DNA from 2 places in the Rhizobium sp. NLR22b genome. Region 1 is predicted to be linked to the other one. Evidence: riboswitches for the same ligand, from Rfam matches in the RefSeq annotation. Region 1 holds a riboswitch; the other holds the start of a gene.
What was found. A riboswitch is a leader RNA that binds a small molecule or an ion and turns the genes downstream of it on or off. The one in region 1 is predicted to bind S-adenosylmethionine.
Positions count from the first base shown of each region.

Region 2: linked by a shared signal. The riboswitch ahead of metA (homoserine O-succinyltransferase) and the one ahead of HJC00_RS02365 (O-succinylhomoserine sulfhydrylase) in region 1 are both predicted to bind S-adenosylmethionine.

Region 1 covers NZ_JABDWM010000001.1:498,983-504,467, reverse strand. The annotation lists gene argF (ornithine carbamoyltransferase) at 1-658, shown strand, start outside; gene HJC00_RS02375 (Hsp33 family molecular chaperone) at 752-1,744, shown strand; gene apaG (Co2+/Mg2+ efflux protein ApaG) at 1,929-2,321, opposite strand; gene HJC00_RS02365 (O-succinylhomoserine sulfhydrylase) at 2,545-3,729, opposite strand; SAM riboswitch at 3,772-3,850, opposite strand; gene HJC00_RS02360 (2'-deoxycytidine 5'-triphosphate deaminase) at 3,925-5,019, shown strand; tRNA gene HJC00_RS02355 (tRNA-Gly) at 5,081-5,154, shown strand; gene HJC00_RS02350 (hypothetical protein) at 5,179-5,457, opposite strand.
Region 2 covers NZ_JABDWM010000004.1:190,826-196,310, forward strand. The annotation lists gene HJC00_RS08950 (ABC transporter ATP-binding protein/permease) at 1-1,757, opposite strand, end outside; SAM riboswitch at 1,911-1,988, shown strand; gene metA (homoserine O-succinyltransferase) at 2,037-2,960, shown strand; gene HJC00_RS08960 (aldose epimerase family protein) at 3,079-4,101, shown strand; gene HJC00_RS08965 (GntR family transcriptional regulator) at 4,337-5,113, shown strand; gene HJC00_RS08970 (SIS domain-containing protein) at 5,106-5,485, shown strand, end outside.

The DNA.
Region 1 (5,485 bases):
GATCGGCGACACCGCCAAGGTGCTGTCGCGTTATGTCGATGCGATCATGATCCGCACCACCGAGCACTCGCGCCTGCTGGAGCTTGCCGAACATGCGACCGTGCCTGTCATCAACGCGCTGACGGACGATACCCATCCCTGCCAGATCATGGCCGATATCATGACCTTCGAGGAGCATCGCGGCCCGATCAAGGGCAAGACCATCGCCTGGACCGGCGACGGCAACAATGTGCTGCATTCGCTGGTCGAAGGGGCGGCGCGCTTCGGCTACCGCATGAACATGGCCGTCCCCCTTGGTTCGGAGCCCAAGGATCACTATCTGAACTGGGCCCGCAATGAGGGCGCCGAAATCATGCTCTGCCATGATGCCGACCGTGCGGTCGAAGGCGTCGATTGCGTGGTGACCGATACCTGGGTCTCCATGAATCAGGAACATCGGGCCCGGGGTCACAACGTCTTCCAGCCTTATCAGGTCAATGCGGCCTTGATGGCCAAGGCCGGCAGCGATGCATTGTTCATGCATTGCCTGCCCGCGCATCGCGGTGAGGAAGTGACGGACGAGGTGATCGACGGCCCGCAATCCGTGGTCTTCGATGAAGCGGAAAACCGTCTTCATGCGCAGAAATCGATTCTTGCTTGGTGCCTGGGCGCGATCTGAACCATAATCGGATGTTGCGAGTCATAAGCTTGCGGCCCGACTGCGCGAGCGCCGGACACTTTGGCCGCCGCTCCCGAAACTAGGAGTAAAGCCATGGCAGAAGCTGCAGCCGCCCTCGGCCAGTTCGATTTCGCCGGCGATGATCATGTCGTCCCCTTTCAGGTGGAGGGTCTGGATGTGCGCGGCCGCGCCGTCCAGCTCGGCCCCATGCTCGATGCCATCCTCGAGCGCCATCATTATCCCGCGCCCGTTGCCCGGCTGCTTGCCGAAGTCGTCGTGCTGACGGTGCTGCTCGGCACCTCGCTGAAGTTCGACGGCAAGTTCACCGTGCAGACCAAGGGCGACGGCCCGGTCGATCTGCTCGTCGCCGATTTCTCGACGCCGGAGAACGTGCGCGCCTACGCCCGTTTCGATCGGGCGCTGCTCGACCAGGCGATTGCCTCAGGCGAGACCGAGCCGGAGCAACTGCTCGGCAAGGGCGTGCTCGCCTTCACCATCGATCAGGGCAAGTTCGCCCAGCCCTATCAGGGTATTGTCGCGCTCGACGGCACCTCGCTCGAGGAGATCGCCGGCGTCTATTTCCGCCAGTCGGAGCAGATCCCGACGCGGGTGCGCCTGGCTGCGGCCGAACTCTTCGACCGTGACGATGCCGGCAAGCCGCGCCACCGCTGGCGGGCAGGCGGCCTCGTTGCCCAGTTCCTGCCGGAGGCGCCGGAGCGCATGCGCCAGCCCGATCTCCACGGCGGCGACGGCGATAACGGCGACCGTCCGCATGGCGAGGATGACGCCTGGACCGAAGCCCGCTCGCTGGTCGAGACCATCGATGCCGACGAGTTGACCGATCCGCAGGTCGGCACCGAACGCCTCTTGTTCCGCCTGTTCCACGAGCGCGGCGTGCGCGTCTTCGAGCCCCGCGCCGTCTTCGACCGCTGCAGCTGTTCGCGGGAAAAGATCGGCAACGTGCTGAAGGGTTTCACCGCCGAGGAGATCGAGGCCAGCCAGGAAAACGGCGAGATATCCGTCACCTGCGAATTCTGCTCGACCACCTACCGCTTCCAAGCAGCCGAGCTTCAGCCGGCGGAATAGGCTCAGTTAGCATTGAGAGCTGCCCCTCTCCCCGCTCGCGGGGAGAGGGGACGTGCCCTGCGAGAGGTCGGTGGGGATAGATCGATCGCGGCATGGTCCCTTCGCCCCGTTTACGGGGAGAAGGTGCCGGCAGGCGAATGAGGGGCGGGGTCTCGGCAATCTCTTGAGCGGGAGGAACTTGCCCTCAATTCAGCACGCGCAGCAGCCCCGGCGAGTCAAGCGAGAAGGCGGGGATGTCGACGTCGAACAGCTCGCCTTCATCCGTTTCCATTTGATAGTGGCCGAACATCAGGCCTGAGGGCGTGTCGAGCGGGCAGCCGGAGGAATATTCGTAGGTGTCGCCGGGGCTGAGCCGCGGCTGCTCGCCGACGACGCCGGGGCCGGTCACTTCGTCCACCTGTCCGTTCTGATCGGTGATGTTCCAGTAGCGGTTGATGAGGCGAACGGCGACGCCGGAATTGTTGCTGATGACAATCCGGTAACCCCAGACATAGCGGTCGTCCTCCGGATCGGATTGCTCCTCCAGATAGAACGGTTCGACCACGACTTCGATATCTCTTGTGAGGGCGCGATACATGCCTTGCACCATAGTCAAGATATGTTACCCGTATCTTATAAGAGGCCCGGTCCGTCAAGAAACGGAACGTTGATCAGCGGTCAAATAGTGATGATCATATGGTTTTCGATCATTAAGCCTAATCGTCAGCCTTAATTTTACTTCGCAACGCCGGCGCGGCTGAACTTGTTCCCGCGGATCGGCGGCCGGCTCCACATTGAAATCCGGCCGCTATTCCAGTCGATCAAGCCGATACCTTGGAAAGCGCCTGCGCGAAATCCTCGATCAGGTCGTCCGTGTCCTCGATGCCGGCCGAAAGCCGCACCGTACCCGCAGAAATGCCGAGTTCGGCGCGCGCCTCTTCCGTCAGGTTCTTGTGCGTGGTCGTTGCCGGATGGGTGATCAGGCTTTTGCTGTCGCCGAGATTGTTGGAGATCTTGATGATCTCAAGCGCATTCTGCAATGCGAAGGCCGCCTCCTTGCCGCCCTTCAGCTCGAAGCAGACGAGCGTCGAGCCGCCGGTCATCTGCTTGGCGATGATGTCGGCCTGCGGATGATCCTTGCGGCCGGGATAGATCACCTTGGCGACCTTGCCTTGCTCGGCCAGGAAATCGGCGATCTTCGCCGCATTCTCGGTCTGCTGGCGCACGCGCAGCGGCAGCGTCTCGATACCCTTCAGGAGCGTCCAGGCATTGAACGGCGACATGGCCGGGCCGGTATGGCGGAAATAGTCGTGCAGGTTCTCGTCGATCCATGCCTTGTCGGCGAGCACCACGCCGCCGAGACAGCGGCCCTGGCCGTCAATATGCTTGGTGGCGGAATAGACGACGATATGGGCGCCGAGCTCCAAGGGCTTCTGGAAGAGCGGGGTCGCAAAGACGTTGTCGACGATCAGCTTGGCGCCGACCTGGTTGGCGAGCCTGGCGACGCCTGCAATATCGACCACTTCGAGCGTCGGATTGGTCGGGCTTTCCAGGAAGAACACCTTGGTGTTCGGGCGGATCGCCTTTTCCCAGTTGGCGAGATCTCGGCCGTCGACCAGCGTGCACTCGACGCCGTATTTCGGCGCCAGCGTTTCTACGACCCAGCGGCAGGAGCCGAACAGGGCGCGGGCGGCGACGATATGGTCGCCTGCCTTGACCTGGCAGAGGACGGCGGCAGTGACGGCCGCCATGCCGGAGGCGGTGGCGCGGGCATCTTCGGCGCCTTCCAATGCGCACATGCGCTTTTCGAACATGTCGTTCGTCGGGCTGCCGTAGCGGGCGTAGATGAAGCCGTCCGTTTCGCCCTTGAAGCGGGCTTCGGCCGCTTCCGACGTGTCATAGACGAAACCCTGGGTGAGATAGATTGCTTCCGACGTTTCGCCATATTGCGAACGCAGCGTGCCGCCATGGACGAGTTGGGTTGCCGGGCGCCAGGTCTTGCTCATGCCATCACCTTCACATAACAAAAAAACCGGCCGCAAAAGCAGACCGGTTTCAACCCGGTCTTTTTAGCCACTTGTTTAACGTGGCTGCAAGCCGACCGGCCAAATCACCACGGGATAATTCTGCAATACTGCTGTTGGCGGCTTGCGTCAATTCCCCGAGTTTGGTTTTGTCGGCGGCAAAATGATGGATGGGGCATGATGGCTCGCGAAACTGGAATTCTGGCGGATCGCGCGATTGCGGCGCTGTTCGAAACGGGGCGTCTGAACTCCGAGCGGGAGCTCGACCGCGATCAGATCCAGCCGGCAAGTCTCGACCTGCGCTTGGGAAGCAAGGCGTTTCGTGTGCGTGCCTCCTTCATGCCCGGTCCCTCGCATCTGGTCTCGGACAAGCTCGATCGGCTGAGCCTGCACGTGATCGACCTGTCCCAGGGTGCGGTGCTCGAAACCGGCTGCGTCTATATCGTGCCGCTGATGGAAAGCCTGGCGCTGCCGGCCGACATGTCGGCTTCGGCCAATCCGAAGAGCTCGACCGGCAGGCTCGATATATTCACCCGCGTCATCACCGACTACGCCCAGGAATTCGACAAGATCCCGGCAGGTTATTCCGGCCCGCTCTATCTCGAAATCAGCCCGCGCACCTTCCCGATCGTCGTGCGCCGCGGCTCGCGTCTGTCGCAGATCCGCTTCCGCGTCGGCCAGTCCGTGCTCGGCGAGCCGGAACTTTTGAAGCTGCATGAAAGCGAGACGCTGGTTGCCAGCAAGCAGCCGAACGTGTCGGGCGGCGGCATCGCGCTGTCGATCGATCTCACCGGCGACAAGGACGGCCTGATCGGCTATCGCGGCAAACACCACACCGCCGTCGTCGATGTCGACGAGAAGGATCAGCACGACATCTTCGATTTCTGGGAGCCGCTCTATAGCCGCGGCCGCAACGAGCTGATCCTTGATCCCGACGAATTCTATATCCTTGTCTCGCGTGAGGCCGTGCATGTGCCGCCGGATTATGCCGCCGAAATGACTCCCTTCGATCCGCTGGTCGGCGAATTCCGTGTCCACTATGCCGGCTTCTTCGATCCGGGCTTCGGCCATGCGCCGGCAGGCGGGCGCGGCAGCCGCGCCGTACTCGAAGTGCGCAGCCACGAAGTGCCCTTCATCCTCGAAGACGGCCAGATCGTTGGCCGCCTGGTCTACGAGCACATGCAGGAAAAACCGGCCAGCCTCTACGGCTCCGGCCTCGGCTCCAACTACCAGGCCCAGGGCCTCAAGCTTTCCAAACATTTCCGCATCTGACGCCGGCCTGACGGGCGGCGACTTGACAGCGGCCCCCATCTGTTGGAAATCTCAGCGCATCGCGGGTGTAGCTCAATGGTAGAGCAGCAGCTTCCCAAGCTGAATACGAGGGTTCGATTCCCTTCACCCGCTCCACTTCCCTCAGTGGCGCTGTGAAACTTAGTCCCGGAAAAACCGGATCGGCTTGTATCGCCGGTGCGCGATGATCAGGCTTCGGTCAGGCTGGATGATGTAGGTCTCCTCCACCTGCTGGCCATACTGGTCGATGAAATCATGCGGGAAGCTCGATCCGGGCGGGGATTTGGTGAGCTTGGTGCGCGGCTGGCCGGTATAGGTGATGCTGCCCGGGATGGGCTCCAGCCCCGGGCCGGCGTATGTCGTGGTGTTGCACCCCCCAAGAGCGAGAGTGCCGATGAGGCCGATGATCGCGGATTTCATGTCTATCCCCTCCGAAGCTCCGAACGTT
Region 2 (5,485 bases), on a different contig from region 1:
TGCAGATGCAGCACCCGGGGCTGCAACGCCTCCAGATAAGTTTCAGAGCGGCCGATATAGATCATGCCGATTTCGGGCATCGAAGTCAGCACGCTGCACATCGTTACCTGCCATTCCGGCTCCATGCCCTCGAGCACTTCGTCGAAGATGATCCAGCGCGGGCGCACCAGCAGCAGGCGCGCGAAGCCGATCGCCTTCTGTTCATCGCCGTCGAGCAGCTTGTCCCAGCGGGCGCGGGTATCGAGCCTTGCGATCAGAGAGTGCAGGTCGGCCTTTTCAAGGGCCGCCTCGACCGCAGCTTGCTCGTAGGCATCGGCGTTTTCGGGGAAGGCCAACGCCTCGCGCAACGTGCCGCCCGGAATATAGGCGATTTGCGGAACGAACAGCATGTCGTCGATCGGCGGCAGACCCATCGTGCCGCTGCCGCACGGCCAGAGCCCGGCCAAGGCCTGGAACAGCAGCTTGCGGTTGACGCTATGATCGCCGTTGATCATGATTTTTTCGCCGGCCTTGATCACGATATCGGTTTCTCGCAGGCGAAAACCGCCGCATTCCTCGATGTCTTCGCCGATCTTGGCATTGATCACCACATCCTTCAGCGTCAGCCTGTCGGCGGCGGTGTCTTCATAGGCAATGCTGCCCTTCACGCCAAAGCCCTCGTCCATGTCGAGCAACGCCTGGCGGAAGTCGGTGACGCGCATCAGCGTGGCACGCCATTCGGCGATCGGGCCGAAATTGGCGACATACCAGCGCAACGCCGTATTGACCTGGTTGAAGGCGCCGACCGACATCATCAGCTGGCCGAGGGTGAGGCCGCCGGAAAAATAGGCGGGTGCGGCAACGATGATCGGAATGACGATCACCAGCCAGCCGTAGCCGGCCGAAACCCAGGTGAGATTGGTATTGGCCATGGCGAGCCGCTTGACGACCCTAAGTACCGAACTGATGTCGGTATTGATACGCCGGCGTTCGTTCTCCTCGCCGCGGGCGACGGTGATCGCCGGCATGTTCTCGTTGGCATGCATCAGCGTGAAACGAAGCTCGGCCTCCTTCGAGAACCGGTCGGCATTGAGCTTGACCAGCTTGCGGCCGACGACCTGGCTCAACACCGAGGCGGAAGCTGCATAGAAAATCGCCGCCCAGACCATATAGCCCGGTATGGAGAAGCTGTGGCCGCTGATGTGGAAGATGAAGCCGCTCGAAAGCTCCCAGAGCACGCCGATGAAGCTCACCAGAAGAATGGTCGATTGCAGCAGGCCGAGGACGAGCCCGGTCGTGCTTTCGGCAAGGTTGCGGGAATCCTCGTGCAGGCGCTGATCCGGATTGACGCCGATCAGGCCGCTGGAGGCGAGCCGCAGCGCCCGCTTTCGCTTCAGCCACTGGTCGACGAGATCGCGTGACAGGCCTTCGCGCATATAAAGCGCGGTCATCTGGTTCAGCCAAGCCTGCAACACGTTGAGCAGCAGCAGCGTGCCGGCGATCATCGCGAAGATTTCGAGCTGGTGGAAGAATTCGCCGAGGTCGCGGCGCTCGAGCGAATCGTAGAAAGGGGCGTTCCACTCATTGAGAATAACCTGGCCATAGGCCGTCGCCAGGATGACGAGGATCAGCACGGTCGCCAGAAACAGCACCTTGCCGCGAACTTGCGAATTCCAGAATGCTGAGAACATCACACCGAGGCGATATGTCAGGCTGAAATCATACCCTACCCTATCCTGCTTCCGGATGCCTGGCCTCCCTTCGATCTTGTCTGCCATCACGCTTTTCCAACACCGCCCATACTGTCATTATTAACATGGTGGCGTTACCGGTCTATCAACAGATTCTATCAGTCATTAAAGTGTGATGATTCTTGACGGGCCACTCCCGCATGCATTCGGAGTTGATTCGCGGCTCAACTGGGACTAATTAAGGCACTCCGTGGTGATTTGGCCGGCCGGCTTGCAGCCACGTTAAAAAAGTCGCTAAAGGGCCGCGTGCGGACCGGTAGCGATTTTTTCGCCGCCGGTTTTTTATTTTTGATCGAGTTGACCGCAATGCCCATCAAGATCCCCGATACGCTGCCCGCCTTCGAAACCCTGGTTCAGGAAGGCGTGCGGGTGCTGACCGAGACGATGGCGATCCGTCAGGATATAAGACCGTTGCAGATCGGCCTGCTCAACCTGATGCCGAACAAGATCAAGACCGAACTGCAGATGGCCCGTCTCGTCGGCGCTTCGCCGCTGCAGGTGGAGCTGTCACTCATCCGCATCGGCGGCCACAAGGCAAAGAACACATCCGAAGATCACCTGCTCGCCTTCTACCAGACCTGGGAAGAGGTGAAGCAGCGCAAGTTCGACGGCTTCATCATCACCGGAGCCCCGATCGAGCTCCTCCCCTATGAGGACGTTACCTATTGGGCAGAAATGCAGGAGATCTTCAATTGGACGGAGACCAACGTCCATTCGACGATGAACGTCTGCTGGGGCGCGATGGCGGCGATCTATCACTTCCACGGCGTTCCGAAATACGAGCTGAAGGAAAAGGCCTTCGGCGTCTACCGGCACCGGAACCTGAAGCCTTCCTCCATCTATCTGAACGGCTTTTCCGACAACTTCGAGGTGCCGGTGTCGCGCTGGACCGAGGTGCGCCGCGCCGACATCGAGAAATGCGAAAGCCTGGAAATTCTGATGGAATCGAGCGAGATGGGCGTCTGCCTCGTGCATGAGAAAAGGGGCCGGCGGCTCTACATGTTCAATCATGTCGAATATGATTCCACCTCACTTTCGGACGAGTATTTCCGCGATGTGGATGCCGGCGTGCCGATCAAGATGCCGCACAATTACTTCCCGCATAATGATCCGGCACTTGCGCCTCAGAACCGCTGGCGCAGCCACGCGCACCTCTTGTTCGGCAACTGGATCAACGAGATTTACCAGACGACGCCCTATGACGTCGAAGAGATCGGCATGGATCTTTAATGGAATTTCTTTCTGACCTGCCTGGTTGCGGTTTGGAACAAATGCGGGCAGGTTCCGGTCCGGAACCCTATAGCGCCGCGCGTTTTTATCGGACGCGCAAAGGAACGGACAGTCGATCATGTCGGATAAGTTGGAGCGGGAAGTTTTTGGGCAGACGAAGGCGGGCGAGACCGTCTATCGCGTCGTCATCAGGGGCGGCGGCCTAACGGCCAAGATCATCACCTGGGGTGCGGTCATCCAGGATCTGCGCCTTGAGGGTCATGAGGCGCCGCTGCAACTCGGCTTCGAGGATTTCGACAGCTATCCTCTCTACTCGGCCTATTTCGGCGCGACGCCCGGCCGCTGCGCCAACCGTGTCGGCGGCGGCGCCTTTACGCTCGACGGCAAGGACTATCAGCTCGAGCCGAATGAAAACGGCGTCACACATCTGCACGGCGGCAGCGACAATATCGGCAAGCGCAACTGGACGATCGTCGAGCATGCGGTCGACCGCCTGGTGATGAAGATCGTCGATCCGGACGGCCGTGCCGGTTATCCCGGCAACTGCACCATTCAGGCGACGTTCCGGGTGCACGGCAATGGTGAACTGTCGATCACCTATGAATCGACCAGCGATCAGCCGACGCTCGCCAATGTCTGCCAGCACGCCTATTTCAATCTCGACGGCCGCGATGATGCACTGGGCCACGACATCATGATCGCCGCCGATCACTATCTGCCGACCGACGAGAAGCAGGTGCCGACCGGCGAAATCCGGCCCGTTGCCGGAACCGAATTCGATTTCCGCGAGATGGCCCCGATGAAGCGTTTCGTCGGCAGTGAACAGGTATTGTACGACCACAATTTCTGCCTGTCCCGCGAACGCACCGCCAAGCGGACCGTGGCACTCGCCCGCAGCCTCTATTCCGGCGTGTCGCTGGAAGTGCGCAGCACCGAGCCGGGCGTACAGTTCTATGCCGGCTTCAAGCTCAACACTGGGGCTCCCGGCCTCGGCGGGCGCAAATATGGTCCGTTCGCCGGCTTCTGCCTGGAGACACAGATCTGGCCGGATGCGATCAACCATGAGGGCTTCCCGAATGCGGTCCTGCGTCCAGGCGAAGTGCTACGCCAGGAAACGGACTACATCTTCACCAAGAGCTGAAGCGTTCTAAAGCGCGTCACGATCTTTCAGATTCGCTCCTCGCGCTTTAGGTTTTTGTTTACGCAAGTCGGTATCGCAAAACCGCCGCACACGTTTGCGCGGACATGCTCTGAGACGTACGGCTGTCAAATTTGACCGTTATTGAACCCTCTTCGGATTGCCGGAGAGGGTTTTTTCTTCTGCCCCTCAGATTCAGGCTTGCCGATTGGTTCTATATAGGTTCTATTGTGTGTCCATGGATAGAACCAGTCTAGTAGCTGAACTCAATAGACGCAGCCTGCGCGACGACGCGCTGACCGGCCCACTCTACAAGCGGCTGGCGCAGGTGCTGACCAGCCTCATTCAGGAAGGCTTGCTGAAGCCCGGCACGGCGCTGCCGGGCGAGCGTGACCTTGCCGAGGCTCTCAAGCTCGGCCGCGTCACCGTGCGCACCGCCTATCGCGACCTCATGGCGGCGGGCGCATTGGAATCGCGCCACGGAAGCGGTACTTTCGTATCGAGCAAGGTCGAGCGCATGGAACAGTCGCTCTGGCGGCTTTCCTCCTTCTCCGCCGATATGCGTTCGCGCGGCCGGTTGCCGGCCGCGCGGATATTGTCGCGAGAGATCAACACGCCGTCGCCGGAAGAATCCTTCCTGCTCGGCCTCGGCGGCGACGAGCCGGTGCTGAGGCTCGACCGGCTGCGCCTCGCTGACGGCTTGCCGCTGGCGATCGAACGCGCCGTCGTGCCGGTCAAGTTTCTGGGGAAGAATGCCGGCGGCGAAGGATCGCTCTACGATGCGCTGGCGGCGAATGGCCATCGGCCGGTGCGCGCGCTGCAGCGGTTGACCGCCGTCACGCTCGATGCATCCTATGCTGCGATGCTGAACGTCAAGGCAGGCGCGCCGGCGCTTCTTATCGAACGTGTCTCGCGCCTGGAAGACCAGCGCGTCGTCGAATACACCCGCTCGCATTATCGCGGCGATGCCTATGACTTCGTTGCCGAATTGAGAATTGGAGATGACCATGAGTGAGAACCAGTCGCTGATGCTGCAGGAAGCAGGCGAATCACCCGAAGTGGTGGCCACGCTTCTCGAAAAGGAAAAGCCAGTCTTTGCCGAGATCGCCCGTCTGTTTTCGTCCGCCCGTCCGAGCGTGGTGACGACGGCCGCGCGCGGCTCCTCGGACCATGCCGCCACCTTCTTCAAATATCTCTTTGAGATCACCTGCGGCGTCCCAGTCGCCTCGGTCGGCCCGTCGATCGCTTCCGTCTATGGTGCTGCCCTCCACCTGCAGGGCGGCGTGCATTTCACCGTCTCGCAGTCGGGCGCCAGCCCCGACATCGTCGCCCTGCAGGAGGCCGCGAAGAAGGGGGGCGCAACGACGATCGCCGTCGTCAACGTCAC